DNA from 4 places in the Sporosarcina sp. P7 genome. Region 1 is predicted to be linked to each of the others. Evidence: riboswitches for the same ligand, from Rfam matches in the RefSeq annotation. Region 1 holds a riboswitch; each other region holds the start of a gene.

Region 1 (8,242 bases):
AAGCATCAAACCACTGTTAGTGATCTGGAAAATTCGAAGGAAATACAGGATTTGATTCAAAGAACCGTCGAATGGCGGGAGTACATCACAGAAAATGTTTTCGCGGAATATGAACGTGGTAACAAAGAGTTGGCTGAACGTAATTTGTTGGCCTCGAATGATGAGGCACGCAGCTTAATGCACTCATACGAAAAAGCAGCTGAGGATCGTGAAGTCATCATTATTGATATTGAAAAGAATTTGCTTGCAAGTGGCAAAAATACATTGATTTTGGTTACAAGTGTAATAACCTTAGTTATTCTTTTGAGCATGGTAGTTGCTGTCATTACCGCCAATTCTATTTCCAAGCCTCTTCACGTGGTAATGGAACGAATGAAACGTATCGCTACCGGGAATTTAAGCAGTCCGCCTTTAGAAACAAATTTGCGAGATGAAATTGGACAACTGTTCGCATCTACGAATGAGATGAGTAATAATACGCACAAACTATTGGATGAGATACATACTGTGGCTCAAACGGTTTCATCACAAAGTGAAGAACTGACTCAATCTGCTGGAGAAATAAAAATAGGTACTGCTCAGATCGCTACTACAATGGAAGATTTGGCTTACGGCACTGAATCCCAAGCCACTAACGCAAGTAGTTTGTCGACTTCAATGGAAGTCTTCGTCTCCAAAGTAATGGATGCCAATGAAAACGGAGTCCATATTCAGCAGTCATCAAATGAAGTGCTGAACATGACGAGTACTGGGAGCAAAGTGATGGATTCTTCATTGGAACAGATGAAGATTATCGATCAAATCGTCCATAATGCAGTGACAAACGTAGAAGGATTAGACAAGCATACACAACAAATTTCCCAACTTGTTTTGGTTATACAAGGAATTGCAGCACAAACTAATTTGTTAGCGTTAAATGCAGCGATTGAAGCAGCTCGAGCTGGTGAACACGGTAAAGGATTTGCTGTGGTGGCCGATGAAGTACGGACCCTGGCAGAACAATCTTCCGCGTCCGTTACCAATATCACTGAAATCGTCAATCGGATTCAAACTGAGTCCACTATGGTTACCAATTCATTACAAGAAGGATATAAGCAAGTGGAGGAAGGGACAATCCAAATAAAACGTACTAATGAAACATTTGATAATATAAGTGACGCCGTAACGGATATGGTCAATCGGATCCAAAGTATCTCGAACGACCTTCAAGATATTTCGGAAAGCAGTCAGGAAATGAGTGGGTCCATCGAAGAGATTGCAGCGATTACTGAAGAGTCTGCTGCAGGTGTGGAGCAAACTTCAGCATCTTCACAACAAGCAAGTAGCGCAATAGAAGAAATAGCAAGTAACTCCGACGATTTAGCCCGATTGGCTGAAGAACTCAATGCGCTTGTACGAAAATTTACTTTATGATTGAAAAAGCGTCTGCTACTATGCAGACGCTTTTACGTGATTCGTTTTATTTTTTAGAGGGTGAGAAATAAATATCCCTTCTGCAACCTCTCCCGACAATTTCAATCCACACTCCCTATACGGGGAGCGACCGCAATATATAAACAAAAAACTTAATCCAAGTCTATATATTGTCTATTCCATTATAACTTACTACTCTAAAAAGTTAAACGAAATTTAATTCAGCAGTTTTCCATAAATTAAATGCGCGAACCTATCTGGATTTTTATGTTCCCTTAATAGAAGAATAAACATCAAGATCACTGCGTTAGTGAAGGACTAATAATAATACTTCCACATGCGGGATTAGTCTCCAAGATACTTTTCCCTTTAAAACAGATGAGTGAGTGATTGTTTGTTATTTTCTTTTTGCGGAGTTGTAATATTCTAATCCCTACACTCTTTTATCAAAGCTAGACTTACTTACTGTACAATTATATTCTACAGACAAATATATTTTCAATTACACCCACTTAACGTAGTTGACTCCCGCCAAAATTCCCCCGCTTAATTTCTGCAACTTCATATACCGCCACAAATGCATTTTTGTCTACGTCACGAATGATTTCTTTCATTTTACTATCTTCCAAATGATAAATATTACAAGTGATTTCTATGAATTCCTTATTCGTGAAACTCCCTTGCACCACTTGATAAGTAGCACTTCGACCTAAACGTTCATGAATCTCTTCTATCATCAATTCAGGTTGATCCGTTACAATCTTAAATGTTTTGGAACCACTAAATCCAATTTCCATGATAGATATGACTTTCGATGCGATGAAATAAGCAATTGCTGACATAATCGCACCAGTCAGCCCAAAGACAGTTGAAACGACGATAAAGACAAAAACATTTAGGAATAAGATTAGATCACTTGTCCCAAATGGGAGTTTTCTTGAAAGCAATACTGCGAGCATATCAATACCGTCAAGTGCTCCACCATTACGCAAAGCTATTCCGATTCCGACTCCAATAATGATACCGCCAACGACAGTTATCAATAATGTATCATCTTGAACAATGATGGGAATATGATGCATTAAACTTGTACTGGCGCTTAAGGATACGATGCCCACGACAGAAAGTGCTGCAAAGCGCCTACCTACCTGTTTGTAACCAAGGAAGATAAACGGTATATTTAAAATCGCAATTAATACACCTAACGGAAGTCCAAAAACTTTAGAACCCACAATACTTAGTCCTGTAACCCCACCATCCGATACATTGTTTGGAATAAGGACTGACTCAAGTCCATACGCTGTAATCACTGCACCCATCATGACGAAAAAGGCTTGCAATAGAAGACGTAACTTCTTATGTGACTTCTTTGTAATTACTTTCATCTTCTCATTCCTTTCAGTTATTTAGTAAGTCACATACTTCTATTTACCATACCCTTTTATCTAGATAAACTATTCCATGGACAGTAGATTTTTGTATTTTTTTGTATCAATGACATGACGCGCAACTAAATATAGTAGTAGCATAGAAACCACATGGCCGCAGTAACCCAAGAGTCGTATCGAAAAGGAAAAGACCAGTCATCCCATGATGACTGGTCTTTCTAGTAGTTAAAATCTTGATTTTGCTGGTTTCTTCATTGGGGCTTTATTCATCAAATACGAGATGAATGTATCATCCGCCAAGTTGGGATTGGATGAGTTCAGCAACACAGCTAGATTCTTCGCATCATCGAGCGCTCTATGGGCGTTATGCACTTGAATTCGGTGCGCTCTCAGCAATTGTTGTAGTTTGCCGTTTTCAAATCCATAATTTTTCCATTTGATTTGTCTAACGGAGCAATACCAGTCCATGTCGAGCGTTTCAGGTAATAGTCGACTAACGAAGCCCCTATCAAATGATGCGTTATGTGCTACTATACCGTCTGCTTGATCTAGTATTTTTAGTATTCTATCCATATCAAGCGACTTCCCTCTGACCATCTGATCGGTAATGCCAGTGAGCTGGGTAATGATCGGGGAGATAGAATAGAACGGTTCTTGAAACTCGCAATACTCATCTGCCACTCGAACAATACGATTATCTTCATACTCTCCCAGCATAACCCCTAACTCGATTACTTCACTCGTCTCGGCACGCATGCCTGTTGTCTCCACGTCAATAAATGCTATATGTTTTGTCATGTGAAAACTCCTTTTACACTCTATTTGCATGATATCGAGAATATAATTATGAACAGTTTGATCCTTTTAGTATATCAGGATTTCAATACAATATGTTCCACTTGAACTGTCAGCATTTAATTGAACGTCTAGTAATTTCATAAGTTGCCACACAATTCAACGTGCTGTATACTAGAATTGCTTACATGATTGTCCGTCCGGGTGCTTGAGAGAATCAGGCTGAGATAGCAGATGAATCCTCTGCTGACCGTTAATCTGATCTGGGTAATGCCAGCGTAGAGAGCGTGATCGATGGAATTATACAGGAATCTCTTTCCTTCCTCGGCCGTCTGCTCTTCAGACGGCTTTTTTGTATAAAAAATAACGAGGAGTGGAAGAGTTTGAAAAAGTTAAAGTTTACCGATTTATTGATCACCATCATGATCGGCGTTGTATTTGGCGTGCTCATGAAGTTTTGGGATGATTTATACACTGTCGTCAAACCGATCATGCCTGTTGCACGTCAACTGCTTTACGGTATGTGGTTCATGGTGGGACCGTTTGCCTTCCTATTATTACGAAAGCCCGGTACTGCATTCATCGCAAGTATTGCAGGGGCTTCCTTGTCTTCATTTGCCGGCCATGGTATTGAAGTATTGATGTATGGATTCGCACAAGGACTTGCTGCTGAATTATTGTTCGCTGCATTCCGTTATCGACGCTATTCTATTTTAATTGCAGGGTTAGCAGGAGTCGCGTCATGTCTTGCAAGTTTCGGACTTGATTTGATTTATGGTTACGCAGCACTCGAAACATGGGCACTCATTGTGAAATACGGATTACGTGCAATCAGCGCATTCATCTTCACAGGTATTTTCGCTGTGTTTATTGTAAAAGCGCTAGAAGCAACAGGTGTGACATCGCTAATTCGCCCCGTCGATAAGAAAGAATATACGATGCTTGATCAGTAAAAGCGGAGGTATGATCCAACTATGAATAACATCAGCGTTACCGATTTACGACTGAAGTTTCCTGGAGAAGATGCTTTGGTCTTTAAGGACCTCTCCTTTTCTGTTCAGTCCGGTGAAAAAGTTCTCATGCTCGGTCCTAGCGGTTGTGGGAAATCCACTTTACTTCAAGTACTGAGTGGCATTATCCCGAACTCTATCGAACTGCCAATGAAAGCAACAAGCATTCAGTTACCAGACTCGTGGGGGTTCGTTTTCCAAGACCCAGATACACAGTTCTGTATGACCTACGTCGATGAAGAACTCGCATTCGTTTTAGAGAATCTTCAGGTGCCACGTGAAGAAATGGCACCTCTTATTGAGGAGGTGTTGAAGCGTGTAGACTTGCACTTGATAGATGCCCACACGCCCATCAATGAAATGTCTCAAGGTATGAAACAACGGTTGGCATTGGCTTCTGTTTTATTATTGGAACCGGACGTGCTATTTCTGGACGAACCTTCCGCATTACTGGATCCGGAAGGCACGCAACAGATTTGGACTTCTATTAAAGAAGCAACCGCTGATAAAACTGTGATCATCGTGGAGCATAAAATCGATTTGATTGCTGACTGGGTAGATCGTGTTGTGTTGTTTAATGATCATGGTGTCATACTAGCAGACGGTTCACCTGCAGATATTTTTGCAAACTTTCAGGAAGAACTGAAACGTTATGGCATTTGGTATCCAGGGGTATGGGAAGAATATAAAACTTCTGATGCATTTCAATTGATGATGCTAAATCGTCAAGTGGTTTCATCACAAGAGAAAATTCATATCGAGGATTTTCACGGTTATCGTGGTCTAGTGGAGAAGATTTCCGCCAAACATGCGACTGTACAGGCCGGTGACTGGATTACGATTGTTGGGGAAAATGGTTCTGGTAAAAGTACATTGCTTTTATCTCTTATGCAATTGCTTCGGACTAACGGCGTCTATGAAGTGAACGGCGTAGCCATTGTGTGGAAAAAGAAGAAACGGCAACTCCCGAAAGGTCTATCGCTCGTCTTTCAAAATCCCGAACTACAATTTGTAACGAACTCGATCACGGAAGAATTAACAGTATCTTTGCACGGTATGCCAAAAGCCGATGCAGACATGTATGCAAAGGAATTGATGCGCTTATTTAACCTGCCCGATTCCGTTTCACGCCATCCTTATCAACTATCTACGGGCCAAAAGCGTCGCTTGAGTGTAGCAACTGCCCTTACTCCTAGTACGGATATCCTGTTACTCGATGAACCTACTTTTGGACAGGATGCACGAAACACATTCGCTATTCTTGAGAAATTGGAGCAGTTGCGCACGAAAGGCATGACAATTTTGATGGTTACGCATGATACGGAAATAGTAGAGAACTTCGCTACTGCTGTTTGGACTGTAGTTGACGGCGTTGTGCATACGGCTAATGAAGTTGGTGGTGCAAAGAGTGTTTAATTGGTTCACACCTAAACGCGAAACCTGGCTATTCCGAGTCAATCCCGCGCTAAAATTCATCGTATTTTTTGCGTTCTTGATCATTACGCTTGTGAATCAAAGTTTACCTTTTGCTATCTCACAAGCTATTCTATATGGAATATTATTTTATATATTCAGCGGCTATTCACTGAAGAAACTTTTATTGCTTTCCATTCCGTTAGTCATTTCATTCCTGTCCACTGGATTGACGATGTTATTATTCGGTAAGGGTGAAACGGTGTTGTGGCAATGGGGACTACTCAAGATTTCCGAAGAGAGTATTCAACACGCGCTGTTGCTCGGGAGTAAATCACTTTCATTTGGCTTCTTCGGCTTTACGTTTATCTTAACAATCCAACCCGTACTATTCTTTTATGCTATGATGCAGCAGTTTCGTCTGCCGTCTAAATATGCCTATAGCTTTATTGCAGCTTTTCGTTTAATTCCTGCTGTCACTGAAGAGCTGCAAATTCGTAGGAATGCTTTAAAAGTACGGAATATCCAGTTTTCAAAAGGATTTAGAGGTATATATGAACGATTGCAGTCCCATACAGTTCCTCTATTTGCCCAAAGTATACGTCGCGCACAACGCATTGCCGTGGCGATGGAAGCTAAACAGTATCAGATGGGTGCTGCGAGGACGTATTATTATCCTACACGGTATACCGGGGTAGATATGGTGTTTTTACTTGTCATGATATGTAGTTTATCTTCAGCCTTTTTGCTATCAATATATCGATAATTAGCGATATAGAATATGTAACCAAATTAAAAGAGAGCACAGATCTAGTTCAGATCCTGTGCTCTCTTTTTTCATTACACACGCTGATGATCTGCTCTCCATGATTTTATGGATTTCTTAATTTCATCAGGTGACAGATCTTCCACTGCTGCTCGATTCGCAAGCACCACGTACTCTTCATCTGAAGCAAATCGTAATGCAATCCATTGTGATTTCGTCAAATGTGCAGCTAAACGGTTACCCGTCAACATAAAGTAACGAAGCTGTTCTTCCGTGACGATTAATCGATCTTGCAAAGACAACGCATAAATCCGTGCAAGCATCCCTGGAATAATAGCAAGAACGATGACAGCGAATAATAACATAATCTGCATTGAAAAACCATGCTTTACAAATTGATAAATTCCATAGATCGCTGTTGTCAAAATCAATAGAACGCTTAATGGTAACCAAATATAGTGTTGCAAAGGTGTTACCCGTGTATGATTTTCATACGATTGTTCTTTCATCTCGTCCCTCCTCACATACCTACAGGGGTATCTTACATGATTTAATATTAGTTGTATACATAATTGCCCTTTCTTAAGGTAGTGGTTTCAATTCATCGTGAAACCATTCGATCTTATTGAACAAGACTCAATAAACTTGGCGACTTGTATACACTCTTTCAATAGTTAGAATTATTAGCATTGACAAAACATATATATTTCATTATATTAAACCTACTATATCAATAAGGATTTAAGGAGTTGTTTTCTATGAAACTTTCAACAAAAATCACAGTCGGTCTTATGTCGGGTATAATTTTCGGCATTATCGTAAATATCTTTCTCCCGCAAGCAGTACCGCAATTGAATGAATACGTACTTTCCCCAATTGGTAAAATTTTCTTGAGCTTAATCCAGTTCGTAGTAGTACCCATTGTGTTTACATCTTTGATTGTAGGTTTCTCTAGTATAGATCACTCTGAAAAAGTTGGACGGTTGACAGGGAAGCTATTATTCCTTTACATCAGCACAAGCATACTCGCGCTTGTCATTGGTTACATCACCGCTTCAGTATTGAAACCCGGGAATATGGTAGATGGCTTAGGGGAAGTGGCAGCGGGAGAGGCAAAGGAAGGACAAGGTATTCTTGAATGGTTGATTTCGATAGTTCCTACCAATCCATTCGAAGCGTTCGCCACAGGGAATTTGTTGCAGATTATCTTCACGGCAATTATTGTTGTTATCGGAATTCGTATGGCTGGCAGTCAAGCAAAACCATTTCTTTCATTCGTAGAAAGCGTACACACTATCGTAGAAAAGATTACGATGCTTGTTTTGAAATTATCGCCAATAGGTGTTTTCGCCTTAATTAGTTCTGTAATTGCCACGCAAGGTCTTGATATTTTGCAAAAATTATTTGTTTATATTTTAGGATTAATCTTAGCTTTGACACTGATGGCTATCGCGTAC
Region 2 (8,242 bases), on a different contig from region 1:
CCGTTATAATATTTTGCCGTCTGTCGCCAAACGGATGGACCTTAACACGAAATCCAATCGATCTCTTTGGATAGACAAAGCACTTGTAGAGTTGAATATAGCCGTTCTACATTCCTACCAGCAAGAAGGCGTCACACTTGTTGATCATCATACCGCAGCTAAACAATTCAAATCGTTCGAAAAGAAAGAGCAAAGTGCAGGAAGAAAAGTGACAGGTAACTCGGTATGGCTCATTCCACCACTATCACCCGCCGCTACCCATGTCTATCACAAACGGTTTGCCAATGACATTATCACTCCCAATTTCTTTTATCAAAGAGATCCCGAATAAACCAACGCCCCTACACCATGTTATATGGTCTAGGGGCATTGGCTTATTGAACAGGTATTTCTTGAAAATCGATGCGAATAAATTTACCTGTTTCAGCTGAATAGGTGACAGTCACTATTACACCGAATTCCCGCTCTTCCTCTTTTAACCAAAGCTGAAATTTCTCCACGCCCGTAACTTTTTTTGAGTCGGTTGCGATATGCAAATAATCCTTGATATCTGCATGAGGATATTTGAGCATCGTTTGTTTGATCGCAAGCCTTGACCATTTGGCGTATGCCGGTACTTCCACTTTACTAAGTGCAGCAGCTGACTCATCACTAGTACCCGACCCACTTGTCAATAAAACTCCAAGTGCCAAACCTATTTTTGCAAAGATGGCGCACACCTCCTTTAGGAATAGCATGCGCTGTTTATATCCATTCAATTCTAAATGAAATACATCCAACTTAAATAGTCGGACGTTTCTTTTATATTAATTTGTAATCATCTGTCCTTCATGCATACCAGGCCACATTTGCTTCGTGTAGGCCATGTCCCAGAACATATACTCATATCGAGTCGTATTAAGGAAGATCTCCTCTAACCTCACTAATTCTGATTCAGGCTTGCCTTCTGCAGTTTCGTCCATTAATTCTAAGCACCAAGTAGCCAACTCGCCAAAGTCTTCCGATGAATACATGCGAATCCAGTCACCATACAATGGATGTTCCAGCGCACCAGGCAATTCCGAAAGCTCTTTGCCGATCTCCCAGTAGCTCCACGCACACGGCAATAATGCAGCGACAACTTCCGCTAGAGAGCCGTTTTGACTTACATGTAGCATATAGTGCGTGTACGCTAGGACAATTGGAGACGGCTGAGCATTCTCGAGCTCTTCCTCGGTAATGCCAAAGCGTGCTGCATATTGACGGTGAAGTTCCATTTCAGTGTGTAGTGTACCGTTAAGCAATGCAGCAAATTTACCCATCGTCTCTACATCCGTAGCCTTCATCGTGCCCACAGCAAACACTTTCGCGTAGTCAATTAAATACAAATAGTCTTGCACCATATAAAAACGAAACTTCTCCTGATCCAACAGACCATTTCCAATCTCTTGGACAAACGGGTGACTATGATTCTGTCTCCAAATCGGTAATGTCTTCTCTAATAAACGTTCTGTAAACTTCATGTATACTCTCCCCTTTTTCGTGATAAATGAAAAAGCCACTTCTTGACAAGAAGTGGCGGAGAGACATCACAGAGCACAGAAATAAGCTAAGTAACATCTACACCACTTCCTTACGCCGGTATGAACCGGATCAAGTTAAAGGGTTAAAGCATATGCTTCTCTCAGCTCCACAGAGCACCCCTAGCGGTAACAACTATTTCATTTGTATATTCATTGTAGTCTTAACTTGTCAGAAAGGTCAAACGAATTGAGATTGCACGTAGCCTACATACAACACAGTGATTGGCAGAAGACCTTATGTTTGTCTCACTCAATCGAATACGTTTATTCGGCAGATTTCACGAAGTGTCAATTTGTTATTCTAGATGTTCTTTTAGCTTTTTCTCAACATCTTCTTCTATTTTTTTTACGCGCTCTTCTTCTAGTTTACGTCGTGGTTTAGGATGATACCATTCAATTTTGCCATTAATGAATGTACCTTTAAATTCTTCGCCTTGAATCTTCAATTTAAATGACTGAAGTGGTCGAGTTTGACTTCCGCTATTCGATTGTTCGATCTCAATATCATCCGCTTCACTTCGAATCCCTTGCTCTGATAGAAGTTCCAAAACTTTATCCTCTATGGCAATTACTTCTTCTTCGCCAACATCATGTTTGGGATGTGGATTAAGCCATTGGATTTTACCGTCATGATAGTCACCTTTATACTTACGACCTTCTAAGATGAGCTTAAACTGAATTCGCTCGTACTGCCTGTCTTCAAAAACTTTTTCTGCTTCAAAGTCATCTACCACAGGGAACACCTCCAAAAATAGTATAAAGCCTCTTTTTATAAAATGGCTCATCTTACGTTATCCATAACTACTAATTCAAGCCTTCTAGCCTGAAGTTTAATTACCCATCATTCCTGCTCACGTAAAAATCCTTTAAAAAAATTTAAACTCTAATATAACTTAGCAATAGGTTGTTGTCAAATCCATTAATATTCTACTATGCTTTATATCATTCGAATATATGGTCCAAACACCGTAAGTCGTAGCGAACTTACTTCCCGTACACTCTATTACATCTTCACTCACTACCAGGCGGAAGATCAACTTCACACATGTGTAACAACTTTATTGCAGCCTTTAATAATTACCGTGAATGTTGAACCAATACACGCAAAGACTGCTATACATTCTATTGACTTGACGGACATGGTTAATCCTACGAATGACACACCACGTATGTATAATAATACCCTAATTTTTGTGTTTCAATCATTTGAACAGTGACAAAGTTGTTTGAACAAACTGCAGAATATATACGGAATAATTTAGCCTTCTTTATTACTTTCCATGCATATTAATTTCTGCAGTAATAGCATAACGGACAGAAAATGCCCAACAACTCATTGAATTGTCGGGCATTTTCTAGTACTTCCTTAAAAAACTTGGTTTCATTTGATCCCATTCTTCGCTAATTACGTGGTGGCAGACTGAAATAATTCGCTCTACGACTTGTGTATAGTTTGCCAAAATGCGTATAGTGAAGCCGGGAACGGCAAGCTTAGACAATCCGAATGCAAATTCTCCAGCCTCTTGTTGAAGAGTTTCATATAATCGATCCAATAGAGCATCATTCGTTTTTTCTCCAACGACAATTAAGGAACCCAAATGTGTGTATCCTTCCATAAAGCCTAACTCATTCATATTTTGTGACGCTGGATGAAGTTTTATATGGTCAAAGACAACAAGTTGACCTTCCATATAAATCTCGGTTTTCAAACGGAGCATGTCATAGCTGAATTTTTCTCCTTCCGGCGACCAGCCCGGAGTCAAAATTTCAGCATACAGCAAAGTTGCTCCTTTTTCCATGTATATACTATTTTTTTGATAGCAACTGGCATCTTTGTATGCAATAAGTGCATCCGGTAAGTACTCTAGATAACTATCCTTCTTCATACGAATGACTGTTTCTTGATAGACTTGCTCGGTCGGTGTTCTATATACTTTCGTCGCTGACTGGGTCGTCAACGTCAGCATCGCTCGTTCACCAAGCGTGACTTTCATTTGATACCGATCTCCATCTAAATAGCCACCGCCAGGATTCAATAAATAATAGCATGGATAACTATTTTTATTGAAATAGACGGGACGCATCACTTTAAATGCACCTTGAAAGTAAACGCTTTTCGCCACGGAGCGTCCTTGTCGGTTTTCCATGACAAGGTCAAGAACACCTGTCCATTCAGGCATCTTGTCCTAGTCCTTTTAACAAAGCGTGTTTTCTGACCCATTCAACCACTTCATCTAGTCCTTGATCATCTTTTAAATTGGTGAAAAAGAAAGGTTTATTTCCTCTAAATACTTTTGTGTCGGACTCCATTACCTCAAGTCTCGCCCCAACGTATGGTGCCAAATCTGTTTTATTAATAATAAACAAATCAGATTTAATCATTCCTTGTCCACCTTTGCGCGGGATTTTTTCACCTTGCGCTACGTCAATTATATATATGGAAAAGTCTACGAGTTCTGGACTGAAAGTAGCCGCTAGGTTATCACCGCCACTCTCTACAAAAATCAACTCGAGGTCGGAATGTTTTTCTTTCAATTCATTAATCGCAGCGAAATTCATCGAAGCATCTTCACGAATTGCCGTATGTGGACAGCCTCCTGTTTCCACGCCGACAATACGGTCTTCCGGAAGAATACCGTTCGCAACTAAAAATTTGGCATCTTCTTTCGTATATATATCATTGGTAATAACCGCCATACTCACTTCGCCATCTAACGCGCGTGTAATTTTTTCAACAAGCATGGTTTTTCCCGCACCAACTGGTCCACCGACACCTATTTTAATTGGTCCCATTCTAAGCACATCCTTATTATCAATTTCATTTCATTTATTACGAACTAAAAATACGTATCCCGACACGTTCATGTTGCATTTGTGAAAGCTCAAGGCCTGGCGATACAACGCCAAACTCTTCTTCGTCTAATTCCATTATTTTGTCTGTCGTTTGCTGAAGTTGTTGTTGAAAAGTGTAAATGATTTTCTGTCCAGCAGTTTGTCCAAGCGGGATTGCCCGTACAGCATTTTGCACAAGACTAACAACCGTCGAGTATAAGTAATATAAAACCGTTGTATTCTTTTCTACTTGAAGATGATGTCCGATCATCGTAAAAACAATGGCTGGATGGCCAAAAGCTTGTTTATCACGAATTTTTTGGGCGTAAGTAGTTAACACAGGTATTTTGTAAATGGCTTCTGCAATGTTTAACATTCTATCACCCATACGCTGTGTACCATCACGTGATTCGCGAGCAAGATTCTGTACAGTCAATATGCGGTCCAATTCCCAAACCTTATCCAGGTCATCGTTATCCAGTGCATCATATGAGAGTCTTACAGCCAAGCCGTCTGCATAAGCAAGCTGTTCATGCACATAGACATGTAACCACTCAGAAAATGTGTTAGCATCGGTGACCTTGTCTTTTTGAATATAGGTTTCTAACCCGAATGATTGACTAAAAGAGCCGATGGGAAAACTAGAATCGCATAGCTGTAACAAAGATAACGCATGATTAGTCATGACTATGCCCAATATGACGGAAAGCCTTTGCAACTTTTCGTTCTTCTCTCTTAAATGGAATATCCATTTCCTGTAGCAAATCCTCAACTAAATAATCATATTGCACAAGCATATCCTCGTCTTCAAATTGCGCAGGCAAATGACGATTTCCAAGTTGATGGGCAATCGTTCCCATTTCAAGCATTGTCCGCGGGCTAATAATAATTAAATCATCAGAAAGGACATCAACCAAAATAATATTCTTATCATCCATAAACAGAATGTCTCCCGCTTCCAAATCACGCGGAGTTTTTAATCGAATTCCAATTTCACGTCCGTGATCGGTTTCTACGCGTTGTATTCTCTTCATTAAATGTGCACTTTCTAAGTACACTTTCTCTTTATGACGGCTTTCATACTCACTTGGATCTAAATCCCTGATATTCATTACGATTTCTTCTACAATCATTTTTTTCACCTCAGAATAGGAAATAGCGTTGCCCCATTGGCACCTCGTCAACTGGGTCACATGTTATAAGCTTTCCATCGATTTTCACTTCGTACGTTTGTGGATCTACATCAATATGTGGTGTAGCTGTATTTAATTTCATATCTTTTTTCGTAAGACTCCGTATGTTACGGACAGGCAGTACTACTTTTTCAAGTCCAAGCTTCTCTTTTATTCCTTGATCATATGCAATCTGTGAAACAAATGTAATGGAACTTTGCGGCAATGCCTTTCCGAGTGTTGCGTACATCGGACGATAAATCATGGGTTGCGGTGTAGGAATCGTTGCATTTGCATCGCCCATTAAGCTAAATACCGCCATTCCACTTTTCAAAATCATCTCCGGTTTGACTCCGAAGAACTTCGGATCCCAAAGGACAAGATCGGCCATTTTACCAACTTCAATTGAACCGATATACTCAGATACCCCGTGAGCAATAGCAGGATTAATCGTATATTTAGCGACATAGCGTTTTACCCGATTATTATCCGAATACTCACTATCACCTTCCATCACGCCAAGTTGCTTTTTCATTTTATGGGCTACTTGCCACGTACGAAGAGCAACTTCACCGATACGGCCCATCGCCTGAGAATCGGAGCTCGTCATACTAAAGACACCTAAATCTTGTAAAATATCTTCCGCTGCAATCGTTTCGTTACGAATGCGTGAATCTGCGAATGCGATATCTTCTGGCACAGAAGGATTTAAGTTATGAGCGACCATCACCATATCCAAATGCTCATCAATCGTATTAATCGTATACGGCAATGTAGGGTTGGTAGAAGCCGGCAACACATTCATCATACCAGCCGATTTAATCAAATCCGGTGCGTGTCCGCCTCCCGCGCCTTCCGTATGATACATATGAATACCTCGACCATTAATCGCCTTGATCGTATCTTCAAAGAATCCTGATTCATTCAACGTATCCGCGTGAAGTGCGACTTGTACATCATATTCATCAGCAATTCGTAATGCATGATCAAGAACGGACGGTGTCGCGCCCCAATCTTCATGGACTTTCAAACCAATTGCCCCGGCAATTATTTGTTCTGCCAAGGGAGCTCCCGCTGCCGCATGTCCTTTACCTGTTAAACCAATATTGATTGGTTGTCCATCTAAAGCCTTCAGCATGGAGTGAAGATGCCAGGCACCCGGTGTGGCTGTCGTAGCCCTAGAACCATCTCCTGGTCCAGCTCCACCCCCGATTAGTGTGGTTGTCCCAGCTGTAAGTGCAACATCGACTTGTGCCGGATTAATGAAATGCACATGCGTATCAATTGCGCCGGCCGTAATGATTTTACCTTCCCCTGAAATAACTTCAGTGGAAGCTCCAATAATAATGTCTACTTTGTCTTGCACAAGCGGATTACCTGCTTTTCCGATACCCGAAATTTTACCGTCACGAATTGCTAGATCGGCTTTATATATCCCTGTATAGTCAAGAACGACGACATTCGTAATGACTGTATCAGGTACTCGTTCATCTTCTTCACGCGTAATAAGCGGATGTTGCCCCATTCCATCACGAATGACTTTTCCACCACCAAATACAACTTCTTCTCCATACTTTGTAAAATCTTTTTCAATTTGAATGAATAAATCTGTATCTGCTAATCGAACAGAGTCTCCTGTTGTCGGTCCGAACATTTGAGCATATTGCTCTCTATCCATGTTAAAACTCATTTCGTATTCCCGCCTTCCAATGGTCCGTCTACTTTATTATGAAATCCGTAAACTTCTCTTTCTCCAGCATAGTCAATTAGCTGCACTTCTTTTTCATCGCCCGGTTCAAAACGAACAGCAGCACCTGCAGGTATATTGAGACGTTTACCGTACGTTACTTCCCGATCAAATTTCAATGCAAGATTCACTTCATAAAAGTGGTAATGAGAGCCAATTTGGATAGGTCTATCGCCATGATTAATTACTTGTACATGTATACTTTCCGCGCCTTCATTACAAGTAATCGGTTCATCTTTTAAAATATATTCGCCTGGTATCATCGTTACGTCCCCTTTCTTTCCATAAACAATTTATCTTATTGGATTATGCACTGTGACCAACTTCGTTCCATCCGGGAATGTCGCCTCTACTTGAATATCATCGATCATTTCTGGAATGCCATCCATTACATCTTCACGAGATAAAATCGTTGCACCATAAGACATGAGTTCTGCCACAGTTTTACCGTCTCTGGCACCTTCCATCACCTCATACGTAATGAGTGCCATGGCTTCTGGGTAGTTCAATTTAAGTCCTCGTTCTCTTCGTCTTCTAGCAACATCTGCAGCAACAACAATCATTAGTTTATCCATTTCACGCGGTAGTAATCGCATTGTTCAACCTCCTAAAATAATAGTATGTATTATATTCCATTAGTGCGCTTCTCTCATAATCCACTTTATTAGAAGGCTTTAAATATTCCGAGTATTTAACGAGCTGTTAGTAGCTCACATGAATTTTCGGGGTAAACTTAAGCCATCTCTTTTAAATAAGACCCTTTTCGAAGAAACAAGGCAAAGAAAAAGTCGGTATACCGACAGTATCCCCTTAAGTTAGTTAGCATAAACGTTGCCACGCCTAAAGTTTTTGCTAGTAAATGACTAATGGGCAGTCATGGATGCAAGTTCGAACTATACGTGTAATGTAACAAAGTGTGTTATATAATG
Region 3 (8,242 bases), on a different contig from region 1:
TATCATAAAATGGCAGGAGAAGGAGCAATCCTTCTCCGCCTTTTTATTTTGTCCGCATATCTCTAAAGAGCTAGTGTAGTCAATGTTTGTTACAATGGAAGGAAAGGACGGTGATGAGAACAAATGTATAGTTGGTATAGTATTTTCCCAAAAAGCCCATGGCTCAGTATTTATGCTTGGGTTGTGTTTTGTATATTGCCTTTCTTTTTTATTTTACGAAGTGCATCTCCATTTAATTTAACAATAGGTATCATATTATTAGTGTTATTTTTCCTGTCATATTATTTTTCCGCTAAGTCAAAAAGTGGTCTTATGTATATGTGGATCAGTTTTGAAATTGTTATTACGGTCGTGATGACATTGTTATTTGGCTATGTTTATCTGTCACTGTTTATTGCTTTCTCTATTGGGCATATCAGAAGACCAGTCGGCTTTTTTGTTATTTACGGATTACATATTGCGATTTTAATCGCCGCAATCGTTGCGGGGTTCTTTCTTGAAATCGAATTATTTTTACCACAAATACACTTTGTTATTATCACGGTTATCGGAGTAGTATTACTGCCATTTAATTTGTACAATCGTCAAAAACGAGACTTACTTCAAGATCAGTTGGAAATTGCAAGGGAACGGATATCAGAACTGATGATCATTCAAGAGCGTGAGCGTATTGCACGGGATCTCCATGATACACTTGGACAAAAGTTATCTATGATTGGTTTAAAGAGTGACCTAGCTTCTCGATTGATGGATCGGGATATCGAGTCGGCAAAAGCAGAAATTCAAGATATACGTCAAATTTCTAGTACGGCATTAAAAGAAGTACGAGATCTTGTTAGTGGTATGCGACGTGTGAAGCTTAAAGATGAACTGGTGCGCGTCCAACAAATGCTGAAGGCGGCTGAAATCGAAGTGGATATAGAAGGTAATCCCAATTTCCCCGACGTGTCGCCTATTGTTGAAAACGTACTTGTAATGTGTCTCAAAGAAGCAATCAATAATGTAGTAAGACACAGCTATGCAAAACAATGTTGTATTATATTTAAACAGACAGAAAAGGCATTTGTAATTGGAATAAACGATAATGGGATTAGTATCGCGCAAAATGGCGTGAATTTACCAGGAAATGGGCTTGATGGCATGAAGGAACGATTGGAGTTCGTCAACGGTAAAATGTCGATTAAAGGTGACAAAGGGACTCAACTAACAATTATGGTACCTGCTGTCTTAAAGCAAATAAAGGAGGAGTAACGTATGATCCGCATTGTAATTGCAGAAGACCAAGGAATGCTGCTCGGTGCACTAGGGTCGTTGTTGAACCTGGAAGAAGATATGGAAGTAGTAGGCAAGGCTAAAAATGGTCAGGAGGCTGTAGACTTGGTGAAAAGTCTTCAGCCAGATATTTGTATAATGGATATTGAAATGCCGATTAAAACCGGCTTGGATGCTGCGGAAGAACTACAAGATATGGAATGCCAAATTATTATTCTCACGACGTTTGCTAGGGCAGGTTATTTCGAACGAGCGCGGAATGCAGGAGTTCGTGGATATTTGCTGAAAGATAATCCCATTGAAGAGTTGGTTAAATCGATTCATTCTATTATAGAAGGGCGCCGAATTTATGCGCCTGAATTAATTGATATGGCATTTGATATGAAAGAAGAAGAGAAGAATCCATTGACTGAGCGGGAAGTTCAAGTACTTAAGTTGGTATCGGAAGGGAAAACTACGAAACAGATTGCGGCTGAACTGTTTTTATCACCCGGAACTGTCCGTAATTATGTCTCCACCATACTGGATAAACTTGGAGTTCGTAATCGTATTGAAGCGATTACGTTATTCAATGAAAAAGGCTGGTTCGAGTGAAATCTACACGGACGTACATTCATAACGAGGGAGTGAGTGATAAGTGAATAAGATTACGCAAAGTGAATGGCTTGTAAAGCTACCCTTATTACGAAGCGTGATGGAGCAGAAGGAAGTGTTATGGAAAAATCCTTCTGTCGAATTGGTAGCAGCTGGCCTGTTGAAGACACGTTTATCAAAAGTTGATATAGTGGACGCCAGCGAACGTCTGGAGAGATTCGCTCCCTATTTGGCGAAAGTCTTTCCAGATACGGATAAAGGTATTATTGAATCCCCATTAACCCCAATTCCAAAGATGAAGCAAGAACTCGAAAAAGCGTATGCTATCCATATTCCGGGAAAGCTTTTATTAAAACAGGATAATGCGTTGCCGATCTCAGGTTCAATCAAGGCTCGTGGTGGTATTTATGAAGTTTTGAAGCATGCAGAGACGCTTGCGGTATATAGTCAATTGCTAGATTCTACAAAAGACTACAGCCAATTCGATACGCCGAGATTCCGAGAGTTGTTTGCGAAGCACAAAATTGCTGTAGGCTCGACAGGGAATTTGGGATTGAGTATTGGTATTATGAGTGCAAAGCTTGGCTTCAATGTCACGGTGCATATGTCAGCCGATGCCAAACAGTGGAAAAAGGATTTACTGCGCTCCAAAGGCGTTCAGGTGGTGGAGTATATCGATGATTACAGTAAAGCAGTAGAAGAAGGCCGGCGTCAGGCAGAGGCTGATCCGTCTTGTCATTTTGTGGATGATGAAAACTCTACGGATTTATTCATGGGATATGCAGTGGCAGGGGAACGTGTTGCGGCACAATTGAAAGAGCAGAATATTACTGTCGATGAAGCGCACCCTCTATTCGTCTATTTACCTTGCGGCGTAGGCGGGGGACCAGGCGGTGTGGCATTCGGATTAAAATTGGCTTTAGGTGATCATGTGCATTGCTTCTTTGCTGAACCGACACACTCACCGTGCATGATGATTGGTATGATGACAGGAATGCACGACCAAGTCTCGGTTGCAGATTTTGGCTTGGACAATAAAACTGCGGCTGATGGTTTAGCAGTCGGTACAGCTTCTGCATTTGTAGGAAAAACGATGGAACCATTCCTCACAGGATGCTATACGGTAGAAGATCAGACATTATTTACGCTTCTTAAAGAGCTGGCGGATAGTGAAGACATCTGGCTAGAACCTTCAGCACTTGCTGGTATGACAGGACCTGTACAAGTTATTAAGTCTACATTACCGTTAGCAGACTCCAAAAACGCAACGCACCTTGTATGGGGAACGGGCGGAAATATGGTGCCTGTGGACGAAATGAAGAGTTATTATCATTATACGAGGAAATAATACACCCTATTTCCCGGGAAATCGACAAAAGATCCGCAGGGACTATTCTCTGCGGATCTTACTTTTTAGAATAGATGATTTGGAAGCTAGGAGACATCGTTGATCAACGTTCCCGGACACAAGTTTGTCCTCATTACGCTTGCCCACCATTTTGTCCTACATCATGGTCTTACTGCAAATCTCTAAAAATCTTTAATTTCAAGAGTCTTGGAGCTAATAATAGACCGATAATTGTCCCACTCACCGTCGATACAAGAAAAGGGGGTAGGAAAAATAAAGCGGTTACGGTCGTGCCCATCAGGATTTTGGCATAAGGCACTGCAAACAATGGTGCTATCAAACCGGTACCGATAATCTCCCCGATGCCTGCACTCCAATTCTTTTTGAAACGCCGGTATAATACGCCAGCTAAAAACGCCCCGATCATCCCGCCAGGAAATGCGAGCAGCGAACCTGTCCCTGTCAGTATACGTACGAGTCCTGTCATAAACGCTACCACGACAGCGGCCCCCGGACCCATTACGATCGCCACTATAACATTTACAGTATGCTGTATGGGATACGCTCTGGCGATACCAGCAGGGAATGAAACGAATGCAGAGCCGGCAACTGCAATTGCGACAAACATTGTCATGAAAATCATTTTCCGTGTATTCATACGATCCCTATTCATGCCAACAAAGAGTGTATGGTGTTTGATAAATCGCTTGCTGCATACTGCGGATCTTTAGCCGAAGCGATAGCGGAGACCACAGCTATACCGTCTGCCCCGGCTTGAATAACAGAGCCTGTAGTAGCCAGTGTAATGCCGCCTATAGCGACGATCGGCATATCAGGGAACGCAGTATGGATTTCTTCTACTAGAGTGGTACCTACAACTGCCGAAGCATCGAGTTTGGTTGACGTCGGATAGATCGGACCCAGACCTACATAATTCGCCCCGATTGATTGTGCAATTTGTACCTCATGTGCATTGTGAGTTGAAACTCCAAGCCACTTATCCGGACCAATTCGCTGACGCACGCTGTCTGCCTGTTCATCATCTTGTCCTACATGAACCCCGTCTGCATTAATGGCCAATGCCAAATCCACATCGTCATTAATGATGAAAGGAACACGATACAATCTGCAAAGTGCCTGACACTTTCTAGCGAATCCGAGCAAAGCCTCGCCTTCAAGCGCATTAGATCCCTTTTCACGCAACTGAAAACATGTGACACCACCGCGAAGAGCCGCTTCTACTATTGCTAACGGATCCTGACTCTGAGCGTTTGGTGTACCCATTACAAAATATAAGCCTAATGCTTTCCTCACTTCCATGTTTGACATCAGTGCATCTCCTTTTTCAGTTCACTGTATGCCCAGTGATTGGTTGGTCCGTGCCCTGAACCAATCTTCAGGCCATTTTCAATCGCGGCCTGTATGAATTGCTTCGCTTCGGCAACTGCATCCGTCAAAGAATAGCCCTTAGCCAGAAAACTCGTCAAAGCCGCTGCGAATGTGCATCCGGTCCCGTGTGTATCTTTGGTTTGAATCCAAGGTGTTGTTACAGTGAATGACTGCCCTTCTTCGTCCGCGTAATAATCCTTTGCATCCAGTACATCATTGCGGTGACCGCCTTTCATAACGACGGCTCTTGCTCCCATTTTGATAAAAGCGGCTGCAGCTTGCCGAATGTCTTCGTCTGTTCGTATTTTCATTCCGGTTAGCACTTCCGCTTCAGGAATATTTGGAGTGACAATGGTAGCTAGCGGTAGTAAATGCTCTTTTAATGCTTCAATCGCCTGTTGCTGCAATAAAGCCTGTCCTCCCTTTGCAATCATGACAGGGTCAATGACTAAAGGAAACGGAGGGTATTCCTTTAATAGCGCAGCTACTTCAGTAATGATTTCCGCCGAAAACAGCATCCCAGTTTTACATGCTTTTACATCAAAATCATCAAGTACTGCACGAATTTGTGCTATTACTCCATCTGTCTGTATTGGATAAACACTGTGAACACCGTGTGTGTTCTGAGCAGTCACTGCAGTTATGGCAGAAGTGCCGTATACACCTAGCTCCTGAAACGTCTTTAAGTCGGCCTGAATTCCTGCGCCTCCTCCGCTATCTGAACCCGCAATGGTCAATGCTACTTGTACTGTCAATCGAAAAACCTCCTGTCTAGTATACTGAAATTGTTTTCCGTTCGTTATCCAATGTATATAAGGTATTTAAGAAGTTTACAGCAAAGTCGCCAGGACCACGTGAAACTTTTGCAGTTTGTTCACCAGCCCGTTTATAAAATGAAAGTGCATCTGCTACGGCTTCCAAGGGATGTTCCATTCCTACGGAGAGAAATGCACCCGTGACAGAACTGAGTAAACAACCCGTGCCGGTTATGGTGGTCATCATCGGGTGGCCGCCCGTAATGGATAATGTGGAATGGCCGTCCGTGACTAAATCGACTTCGCCTGAAACCGCCACGAGACAGTTGTACTTAAGGGCAGTCTTTTTCGCTATACTAACGATGTCGGCAGAACCTTCTCCTGCGTCAACACCCTTAGCGGCCCATGGAACATCTGCAATCGCAGCAAGTTCCCCTGTATTACAGCGGATCAGTGTGATATCTACCTCGTCCAGCACTTTTAGAACGCTAGCTTTACGAAAAGCCGTAGCACCTGCACCAACTGGATCTAGTACTACAGGTTTTCCTGCTGCGCGGGCACTTTTTCCCGCCAAAATCATTGCGTCTACTGTTTGTTGCTTCAATGTACCAATATTTAAAATACTGCAAGCGGCAATTTTTGCAATGTCTTCTGCCTCCTCCACTGCATCCGCCATAACGGGAGAAGCGCCTATTGCAAGTAACCCATTTGCCTGGAAATTCGCGACTACAAAGTTTGTCATGCAATGAACGAGCGGTTGCTTTTGACGAAGTTCTTGAATAAGCTGCATGTTTCTTTTCCTCCTTAAAAAGGTATATATACAAAAAGCCCATGCATAGGTGGGCGGTTGGGTATGAAAACTACCCACTTTCCTCCGCTAGTATGTACTAGATCAGGTTCAAAGGGTTTGCGTAATTGCATCTCAGCCAATAAAAGGCGCCCCTAGTGGTGGCTATGTATTAGACAGGCTGATTATATCATATACATGAAAAAGGTTAAAATAATACTGGCATTATAGGATCAAAGTAATTGGAAATGAGTGATTGTGCATAGATGAAAAGGTATAACGATATGCTGAATGTTACATAATTATCTGAAGGCGTATAACTGTTTCAGATGAAATAGATAAAAGGGAGCAGATCGCAAATGGAGAAATTATTCGAAATTCAACAGATGAATCATTCATTGGATGATATATCATTCACGTGGAGTGACACAGGTGGTTATTATCGTGTCTATAAAAATGACCGACAAGTATATGAAGGAACGGCTCCAAAGTTTACGGATGGGGAGCTAGATCCGTCATATCCTTTTCAATATACAGTGGAACGAGTGGAGGAAGGACGGGTTCGAGATGTAATTGTTATCCAGACATCACCTCTGACAGAAGTACAGGAAGATGAACATCCTTTACAACGCTTGGTGATCACAACGATTGCCGCCCCATCACAAATTGCTCTGTCATGGGAGTGGATTAAGGATGTAGAGAAGTTTGATGTTTTCCGGAATGGACAATACATCGAGACAATTACGGATAATCGTTTTATTGATCGCGAGACAAGTTCTTCTGAGGCGGTAGTATATAGTGTCGTGGCAACACGCCCATTAATTGATAGCAATCAGAAAATGAATGTCAGTAAATCAATCGCATCAAAAGTGTATGAAGTGATTATGCCTCCGGATCCTAATAATAAACCAACAGAAGAAGTCTATACATTTTCCGTGCGAGTAAAGCAACGGGATCGATTACTCATTCCAGTGGCTGACAGGAAAAAGTTAAATGAAGTGAAGCAATGGAAGTTCCGCTACACGACTTTTTTAAAGGAAGATATTATAAAAAATCCGAATCTTTTTTCGCCGATTCCATACTTTACAGGAGACGATCGGGACTTCAACCCTGAAGGAAAAAGCTTCCGCACGCGTGTAGATATAGAAGGAGAATTTATCGGAGGAGACAGCAATCTGCGGTTTACGAAAGCAACTGGGCCGTCAATTGGCTTAAATACTTTGAAGCGGTATAAGCGCCATGCCCATGCTTCTGTAGAGGGTATAGAAATCGATCGGTTGGAGGAGAAATCGAAAGAAGTTTATTTTACAATTACTCATGATGTAGGCAATCCATTAACCGCTTCACCCTCTATTCACTATGAAGTGAAAGCTCATTTGGATCAGCAAGGTAACTTAGATCTGGTAGGCTATCACAATGATGCACCTCATCATGAAATTTATTTATCGCTTGATGGCGAGAACTGGCGCCCTGTGCATCGTACTGAAAGTGAAGGATTGGCGTATTTGACGGGTGTGCTAGGGGATAATTATTGGCGCTATATGACGTGTAATTGACAATGAACCGCCGCAATCCATAGTGAGTTGTGGCGGTTCATTTAACTATGCTTTACTAGATGATCGTTTCTTGAAAACTCCTCCGTTCCGAATTAAGCTTTCTGACTCGGACGTTCAACTTTCCAATTAATTCTTCTATCAATTCAACTCTACCGTCTAGCTCATATTTTTCCACTTCTCTAATTTTTCACTTATTTCTTTTGTGTTTTACCTGTAGGCTTGGAAATTCAAAATCCTCTTCATTGTTTTATAATAGCATTTTGTTGAAAGCGCTTACTAAATAGTTTAAAATAATAGATAGCTTATAAAAGCGTACACATCAGGCATAATGTGAAACTATGTTTCGTATAATAGCTTTGTGTGCATAACGATTGCGCTGGGATACAAGCAAAATAATGAGAACAGGGAGTGTGACGCAGTATGGTACAAGCTTCAGAAAATCTAGTTTATGCAAATCCGAATACACAAGGTTCAAAGGTTCAGTTCAAAGAACGCTATGATAATTTCATCGGTGGCAAGTGGATAGCACCAGTAAAAGGCC
Region 4 (8,242 bases), on a different contig from region 1:
GAAAGAATAAGCCATGTTAATATACTTCACAGTATGTTTAAGGGATTCGCAAAAAACATTATAGTTCTTTCGGGAGAACTCTCTAAAAAAGAACAAAAGAAGGCATTAAATCTTCTCCGTGATTTATCAAGCGAAGAAGAACTCTTAATTATAGCGACAGGAAAATATATAGGTGAAGGATTTGATTTTCCTCGATTAGATGCGCTGTTCCTAACTATGCCGATCTCTTGGAAAGGTTTATTGACCCAATACGTAGGACGGTTACATCGCAACCACTCTACTAAACAAGAAGTACGCGTATACGATTATATTGACCAGAAAGTTCATGCCCTTATAAACATGGCCAAAAAGCGTTCAAAAGGCTTTAGGGATATGGGGTATGTTAATGGAGCGTGTGAGAATAGTAATTCGGAGCAAATGAAGCTATTTTAATGCAATAGTTTCGGAATATCCATTTAATTGAGACTCCAAAATCTAATTACACACGAATAGACTGTACAAAAAGTTAGTAAAACCACTTTCTGTACAGTCTTCATTCCATCACATCACAATATTACTTTCCTTCGCCTTCTTCATAAACTTATCACTCGATTTATTGAAAAACTTTTTCAATCCAAGCCCCACACCAAGCGCTATCGCGAAGTAGATGAGCAAATAAAGGATTTGTTTTAACGCTACTGCCCAGATGATTCCACCGATGGATTCACGCAATAAGGTGATCGCATGCGTGAATGGCATAAATGCAGATATCTGTTGGAAGAACTCTGGTGCCATCTGGATCGGGAATGTCCCCCCTGATGCACCGAGTTGCATGACCATTAAAATGATCGCGATGACTTTCCCGGTGTTACCGAATACGGACACGAGTGTGTAGACGATCGTAACGAATACGACGCTGATCAGTACACCGAATAATACAAATGGCAGCTTGTTGACGACGTAGACATTCATAATGAATAACTCACCAAGCGTGACGATCAACGATTGAATCGTGCCAATCCCAGCGAATATAATTAATCGCCCAAGATAGGTTTGATAGTTTTTGAATTGTGTCTTCTCTCGGATGTCGACTTTCAATGTAGACACCATCAACAACGCACCGACCCACAATGAAAGTGTCGTGTAAAACGGGCTCATGGCTGAACCGTAGTTTGGAATCGGATATAACGCATGTTCATTCAAGACGACCGGTTCAGCCAGAAACTTACTGACGCCTGTTGGATCCGTTGAAAGAATATCTAATAACCTATCTAAGTCTCCGTTTTCTTCTAACTTACGAATCTTTTCTGCCATCGTTTCAATGGTTTCACGTGCTTCTGGGAAGAGTTGTTGCGCTTTCGCCAAATCTGTTTTCCCAAGCGCCACGCCTTCCTCTGCTTTTTCAAGCGCAGTGCGCAGTCGTGGAATCCGTCCATTTACTTCATCCAGTACATCGGACACATCATACAATGCATTCGTTGCATCACGGATCGCGGATTTATACTTTCTTGTCAAATCACTATTGACGAAATCGATAGCTTCTCCAACCGAACGATCCAATTCTCCAGATACACGATCGACTTCAGCTAAATGCTTTTTGCCATTCGCTTTCGATTCATTGATTCGACCCACTAAACCGTCAACGGATGAATGGGCAGATGACAGGCTGTCTTGAACCGTTTTGATTCGTTCGATTTCATTGGACAGTTTATCCGAATTAATGAATTTCTCAAGATCCGTTAATCCATTTTGGATGGAGCCAATTGCCGAAAGTCCATTATCGATTCGGCCGACCATCGTTTGAAGTACACCGATCGTCACCTTCGGATCTTCCGCTGTTTCTAGCAATCCTGCAAGCTTCTCATCAATTTCTGTCTTCGAGGCTTGAAGTTCATTGAACCGATCGCGTAGTCCTTCGTCGAAAGTTTGTAGTTGTGCCATAGCATCTTGAATTGCATTTTGGCTATTCGTATTGAATTGATTGCGTGCATCGACAATCTTCTGCTGGCTTGCCTGTAGCTGTCCGTTTAGTTGATTCAACAACTCGAGGCTCGGTTTCTCCCCTTTAGTAATAGCGGCTTGCACTTTATCAATGGCCTGTTTGGTCGACGATAATTGATCCCGTAATGCGATGAATTTTTGTTGCAAACCGACAAGTTTGTCATTGCCTGTCACTTTACTTGCCGCTTCTAAAACAGAAATGACGGTATCCATTTTACCAATCTGACTTTCTATCGCAGTGGACATAGTGTCGAGTTGCTCCTGGTATTTACTGAAGTCAATGGATTCACGCTTACCGATTAAGCTTTGAACGACTTTCTGCGCATTGCTGTTTACTTCAGTCGCGCGATCTAATACGCTCGTCATATTTACGGAAAGCTCATTCAACTGCTTCATTAGCTTTTGAGTTTGCGGTGATAATACATTTTCGTAATTGCCTTTAATTTTTTCCATATCTTCAGCGAGTTTGTCAGACAGCGCTTGTGTTTGCGTAATTAAATCAGTCGCCGGATTGGTGCCATTCTGCAAAGTGGAAATGATCGTTTCCAAATTCTTTTTCAGACGGTTTAAATCTGTGACGCTATCATTCAAAGTACTTTGCAAATCTTTAATATTCGTAGAGTCTTTAAGATTCTGGTCTTGTTTTTTCAAATAATCGTAAATATCATCTAAACGCGCATTCGTATCTTCCAACTTGCCTTGCTTATCACGTAGCGAATCGACAAGACGATCGACATCTTCCCCTTTGCCTGACAGCTCGCTCGTCAAATTAGGTACTTTGCGAAATGCCGTCTGTGCACTCTCCAGGTTAGACGTAATGACGCGCAACGTGTGATCCACAGCCTTTTCATTCTCTTGCAACTTATTGATCAAGCGTGCGTTCAACTTTTTCGCATTGGCATGCACGGCATCGACATCGTCCAGTACGACATCTACGCGGTCGATAGATGAATCGGCAAAATCCAAGCCTTTATCTACCATCTGTAATTTTGAATAAATTTCAGGAATGTCATATTCCAATTGATAAATTACATCTCGTAGTTTTTCGATATTCACTCGATTTCCTTCAAGTTCTACTCCGAGATGATTGAATACCTTGAGGACTGCTTCATTCGCTTGTTCGACGAATGTTTTGTCGATATTTTCTACAATAGCAGACGCACCTTTGCCCGCTACTTTCGGAGAAATCGCATTGATTTTTTCATTAATATAATAATCCAATGATGGCTTTTTCATATCATCGGTTACGATACTGCTTAAATTCTCTGAGAAGTCTTCCGGAATGATGATCGCAGCATAGTAATCACCGTGTTTCACGCCTTTTAACGCTTCATCTTTCGTTACAAACTGCCAGCCAAGATCGTCGTTCTTAGTCAGCGAGACGAGGACTTCATCCCCGACATTGAATTCCTTATCCTCGATTTTCGCACCTACGTCTTCACTGACGATCGCGACTTCTACGCCTTTCGTATTGGAGTAGGGATCCCACGAGGCGAGGATGTTCATCCAAGCATAAAGGGAAGGTAGAAACGCAATGGCCGCAATGACAATGAGCGCAGCTTTATTCTTGAAGATATTCCGGAGATCCCGTCTGACTATGAACCGAATTTTATTCATCTAGTATAAACCCTCACTCTATATTCCGTCATGCGCACGTCATACTAACAAACTGGAGAAAATTGTATGGTTCAACACGTCCGTGATTTGCTTCTCCGTCAGCTGGTCATCGTGCGTTTTCGACCAATCGTTAACTAGTGCTACATATGATTTGAATAAAAGATATGCAATTAACTCGCTATCACATGGCTTCAATTCACCTTTTGCGATACCGCGATCAATCTTTCCAGCAATGAAATTCACTATTTCCTTCTCAATAGTAGTTAACACATCTCCTACAGCAGGTGTGCGCAACTCTTTCTCTTCTTCTATCAGTTTAATGAATAACTGATGCGTCTCGCGAAATTTCAGCAACTGCATAATACGCGCATGGGCATTCTCTTGAAAAGACGCTCCTTCTATCGCTGTCCGTTCAGAAATATCTTTCATTTCTTCAACCATTTTCCACACAATCGAATGAAATAATTCCTCTTTGTTTGAGAAAAACGTATAGATTGTACCCTTCCCTACATTCGCAATCTTCGCTACCTGATCCATCGTCGTCGCTTTATAGCCAAACATCGAAAATGATTTTTCAGCCGCCAATATGATTTCTTCTCTGCGATCCATGATGACACTCCCTTTAAAAGTGACCGAAATACCATTCCGGTCTGTTAGTCATTATATTACATAGATGACCAATTAAATGCAAGAGGTTTGCGGATTGTTACTAGAATAATTACTAAATTGAAGTTGACTACTTTACTAGACTATGTAACGATAAGAGTTGGATAAACACTAGGGGTGCTTTTGCTGAGAAAGGCGTTCGCCTTAACCCTTGAACCTGCACTAGATAATGCTAGCGGAGGGAAGTGGACATATGACGGATTTTGTCCGTACTATGCAACCGCTTCGCACAGAGAAGTGGTTTTTTTGTGTGAATTTTTTGAAGAAATGAGAAGTGGTAAGAATATGGTGAATAAAGTTTTAGAGTTTATGAATGTCTCTTTTCATTATCAAGCAACGAAAGCTTCGAAACCAACTGTTATTTTCGATCAAGTTAACTGGCACGTTAAAGAAGGCGAATTCGTTAGCATCATTGGACCAAGCGGGTATGGTAAAAGCACGTTATTCCGACTCATCACCGGCCTTGAGAACCCTGACAGTGGGAAGATTTCATTGAACGGAGAAGTGGCAACGAAGCGGTTAGGCAAAGTCGGCTATATGCCGCAGCAAGACTTACTCATGCCATGGCGAACGATTCTAGAAAATGTTCAATTACCAGTAGAACTTCAAGGACATAAACCTTCTTCCGATGAAATCATCCAGTTACTCGCTGACTTCGGACTAGTTGGAGAAGAAAACGCCTACCCTGGAAACTTATCCGGTGGGATGCGACAACGTGTTTCCTTTTTGCGAACGATCCTGACTGGCTCAAATATTTTATTATTGGACGAGCCATTCAGCGCACTCGATGCGATCACGCGGCTGACGATGCAAGAGTGGTTGATCGATCAATGGCAGAAACTCGATAAAACCATTGTCTTCATCACACATGATATCGACGAAGCCTTATTTCTATCCGATCGCATCTTTGTACTTGCTGAAAAGCCGGTGCAGACAATTCGCGAAGTCGTCGTGCCTCTCAGCCGACCACGCACGACGCGGGACTTGGCACGACCCGAACTGATGGAACTGAAAGAGCAACTGATTAGCGAGCTTCGTTCGGAGGCGCGGCTATGAAGAAGATGACTTCGTATAGTTGGTCGATACTTTTCGTCGCAATCGTACTTAGCGTATGGGAAATCGCAGCACGTCTTTACGACAAAAGCTTCCTCTTCCCGTCCCCTTCAGCAATTCTGATCAGATTATGGGAGCTGAAAACGGAGCTGTTTATCCACCACTTACCTCCGACTGCTTTAACTATTTTGATCGGCTTATCGATTTCGATCATCATCGGATCCACACTGGCGATTGCGATGTATAGTAAGAAGCCAATTGAGCAAGCGTTTTACCCAATTCTCATCGCGTCGCAAACGATTCCTGTCATTGCGCTCGCACCGATTTTTGTCTTATGGTTCGGCTACAGCATTTGGAGTAAAGTCGCGGTCACCGTCCTCATTACATTTTTCCCGATAACCGTCAGCGTGTTCGACGGCTTACGCTCGTCGGATAAAAACTTACGCGAATTAATGCGGACAATGGGCGCATCTTCAAAAGATATCTTCTATAAATTAGACCTACCTTCCGCTTTGCCATCTTTCTTCTCCGGGCTCAAAGTGGCGGTTACACTTAGCGTAATCGGTGCGGCAATTGGAGAATGGCTAGGCGCTCAGGCAGGACTCGGGTATTTTAGCAGAAGAATGATGACGCAATTTGACAGTGCTGCCGTATTTGCACCGATTGTCTTGCTTTCTGCAGTAGGCATAATCTTCTTTCTACTCGTCGTCGTATTAGAAAAACACTTTTTACACTGGAGGAATCATCAATGAAAAAACATCTGTTTCTTAGCATCACGTTTCTTCTATTACTGCTAGCTGGATGTACGAATGATGCGCCCACTACAGAACAAAAAGAGACACCTAGCAATGAAATGAAAAAAGTTAGTATCATGCTCGACTGGTATCCGAATGCCGTACATAGTTATCTATATGTAGCGCAGGAAAAAGGCTATTTCAATGAAGAAAACGTGGAGGTAGACATTCAATTTCCTGCCAATCCGACCGATCCAATGAACTTAACTGCAGCTGGAAAAGTGACACTTGGACTGTATTACCAACCCGATGTCATTTTAGCGCAAGCAAATGAAGATATTCCGGTTAAAGCGATTGCCTCCATCGTGCGTGAGCCGCTTAATTACACCGTCATGCTGGAAGAAAGCTCGATTCAATCACCAAAAGATCTTGAAGGCAAAACAATTGGCTATCCTGGAATTCCACTGAACGAATCGTTGATTAAAACGATGGTGACGAATGACGGTGGCGATTATGACAAAGTGAATATGATCGACGTCGGATTTGAACTAGAATCGTCACTCGTTTCAAAACGCGTCGATGCCGTGACAGGAACATTCATTAACCACGAAGTGCCTGTCATGGACTCCAAAGGATTCAAAACACGCTACTTTAATCCAGTAGACTATGGTGTGCCGAATTATAGTGAAATCGTGTTATTGACGAGTGATGATACATGGAATAAAGAACAAGAGGCCATTCAAGCTTTCTGGCGAGCAGCACAAAAAGGCTATGAATTTATGGTAGAACAGCCAGAAGAAGCCCTCGACCTCTTGCTGAACAACCAAGATCAAGCAAACTTCCCGTTAGACAAAGCAATCGAAACGGAAAGCTTACAAATTCTATTGCCTAAGATGGATACAAAGGGTGAAGCATTTGGCGCGCTGGATGAAACATCGTGGGAAGATGTGCGGGACTGGCTCCATGAAATGGAAATGATCAAGACGAAACCTGAAGTGGACGATATGATCTTAGATATCAGTACGGGGGAAATGTTTTCTAAAATTACGAAATAAACTACTCAAAAGGCTATTGCGAGAGTCTCCATGACTGATCGCAATAGCCTTTTTCGATTGTATGTGATTAGTCAGGATATACGGTAAACTTCACAGCAAAGGACTTCTTCATTGCAATCCCATTTTTATTCTGCAACCCTTGATCCACCCGTAAATAATGAACTCCTGGCTGCCATTCTTTAGTTGGGGTAATGAATAATTGAGCATTATTTTTAGGATTCACTTGCGCTGTAAAACTCTCGATACGTTCTGTACTGTCTGGCGTACGGGTAATAAAAATATGTGAAGCCTGCTCTTTTCCAAGTGGCAATTCGCTTGTAAATTTGATTGTGAATACTTTATTCGGTAGTACCTCCAATTCTGGAAAATCACCGGTAAATTCATTAGGTGGAGCAGGTGTAGTGACAGCAGGCAGCGCGTTACTAAGTCGTTCTATATTGACTAAACCTGCACCGAAATAAATATCTTTACCTGGTGCCCCTAAGTCAGTCGCTGTCATTACAAGTAGCCGACTAATCTCAGCAGGCGTTGCTTCAGGTTTCAAAGACCTCACTAAAGCCGCGGCACCTGCTACCATAGGTCCTGAAAAAGAGGTTCCACTGACTGATAGATAGCTATTATTGATTGAAGTGGTATAGATTGCTGCGCCCGGAGCAACTAAGCTAACGTGAGAGTTATAGTTTGAAAAGGAAGCGCGCTGATTATCTCTTTCCGTTGCCCCAACTGAAATGACAGATGGATAAGACGCGGGAAACATGATGGCATTCCCCTTCGTTGCATCGTTTCCTGCTGACGCAACGACCGTGATACCCGATTCCACTGCACGCTGAATCGCCTTTTCCTCAAATTGGGAATATTGACTACCCCCGTAACTCATGTTAATCACATCGACTTGCTTTAGGATGGCATAATCAATTGCCTTGATACTATCCGAAACTTTACTAAGACCGTCCAGGTGCGAGATTTTCAACGGCAATACGTTGGTGTCATATCCTCCCGCAATTCCCACTCCCCCTAGATTATTCCCAGCCCTAGAGGCAATCACTCCCGCGATAGCCGTTCCATGACCGTTGACGTCTTGAACATTCGAATTATCTGCGTAGAAATTATAACCGCCTGGCTGAATTCGACCCTGTA

The links. A riboswitch is a leader RNA that binds a small molecule or an ion and turns the genes downstream of it on or off. The one in region 1 is predicted to bind thiamine pyrophosphate.
Region 2: linked by a shared signal. The riboswitch ahead of tenA (thiaminase II) and the one ahead of CSV60_RS07770 (ECF transporter S component) in region 1 are both predicted to bind thiamine pyrophosphate.
Region 3: linked by a shared signal. The riboswitch ahead of thiM (hydroxyethylthiazole kinase) and the one ahead of CSV60_RS07770 (ECF transporter S component) in region 1 are both predicted to bind thiamine pyrophosphate.
Region 4: linked by a shared signal. The riboswitch ahead of CSV60_RS13880 (ABC transporter ATP-binding protein) and the one ahead of CSV60_RS07770 (ECF transporter S component) in region 1 are both predicted to bind thiamine pyrophosphate.

What each region holds. Positions count from the first base shown of each region.
Region 1 is NZ_PDZF01000006.1:83,304-91,545, forward strand. It holds gene CSV60_RS07755 (methyl-accepting chemotaxis protein) at 1-1,413, shown strand, start outside; gene CSV60_RS07760 (YitT family protein) at 1,926-2,798, opposite strand; gene CSV60_RS07765 (exonuclease domain-containing protein) at 3,027-3,599, opposite strand; TPP riboswitch at 3,787-3,898, shown strand; gene CSV60_RS07770 (ECF transporter S component) at 3,980-4,549, shown strand; gene CSV60_RS07775 (ABC transporter ATP-binding protein) at 4,571-6,022, shown strand; gene CSV60_RS07780 (energy-coupling factor transporter transmembrane component T family protein) at 6,015-6,785, shown strand; gene CSV60_RS07785 (DUF6526 family protein) at 6,860-7,294, opposite strand; gene CSV60_RS07790 (dicarboxylate/amino acid:cation symporter) at 7,544-8,242, shown strand, end outside.
Region 2 is NZ_PDZF01000001.1:218,404-226,645, forward strand. It holds gene CSV60_RS01170 (nitric oxide synthase oxygenase) at 1-331, shown strand, start outside; gene CSV60_RS01175 (DUF3889 domain-containing protein) at 375-758, opposite strand; gene tenA (thiaminase II) at 807-1,502, opposite strand; TPP riboswitch at 1,593-1,694, opposite strand; gene CSV60_RS01185 (YheE family protein) at 1,859-2,296, opposite strand; gene CSV60_RS01190 (urease accessory protein UreD) at 2,918-3,742, opposite strand; gene ureG (urease accessory protein UreG) at 3,735-4,355, opposite strand; gene CSV60_RS01200 (urease accessory protein UreF) at 4,393-5,079, opposite strand; gene ureE (urease accessory protein UreE) at 5,072-5,527, opposite strand; gene ureC (urease subunit alpha) at 5,538-7,256, opposite strand; gene CSV60_RS01215 (urease subunit beta) at 7,253-7,576, opposite strand; gene CSV60_RS01220 (urease subunit gamma) at 7,607-7,909, opposite strand.
Region 3 is NZ_PDZF01000001.1:289,333-297,574, reverse strand. It holds gene desA (Delta(5) desaturase DesA) at 1-8, shown strand, start outside; gene CSV60_RS01630 (sensor histidine kinase) at 124-1,251, shown strand; gene CSV60_RS01625 (response regulator transcription factor) at 1,255-1,866, shown strand; gene CSV60_RS01620 (D-serine ammonia-lyase) at 1,910-3,214, shown strand; gene thiW (energy coupling factor transporter S component ThiW) at 3,384-3,872, opposite strand; gene thiE (thiamine phosphate synthase) at 3,884-4,543, opposite strand; gene thiD (bifunctional hydroxymethylpyrimidine kinase/phosphomethylpyrimidine kinase) at 4,543-5,358, opposite strand; gene thiM (hydroxyethylthiazole kinase) at 5,375-6,148, opposite strand; TPP riboswitch at 6,211-6,312, opposite strand; gene CSV60_RS01595 (DUF3238 domain-containing protein) at 6,505-7,701, shown strand; gene adh (aldehyde dehydrogenase) at 8,122-8,242, shown strand, end outside.
Region 4 is NZ_PDZF01000017.1:2,682-10,923, forward strand. It holds gene CSV60_RS13865 (DEAD/DEAH box helicase) at 1-432, shown strand, start outside; gene CSV60_RS13870 (YhgE/Pip family protein) at 541-3,597, opposite strand; gene CSV60_RS13875 (TetR/AcrR family transcriptional regulator) at 3,637-4,206, opposite strand; TPP riboswitch at 4,367-4,464, shown strand; gene CSV60_RS13880 (ABC transporter ATP-binding protein) at 4,549-5,319, shown strand; gene CSV60_RS13885 (ABC transporter permease) at 5,316-6,068, shown strand; gene CSV60_RS13890 (ABC transporter substrate-binding protein) at 6,065-7,105, shown strand; gene CSV60_RS13895 (S8 family peptidase) at 7,173-8,242, opposite strand, start outside.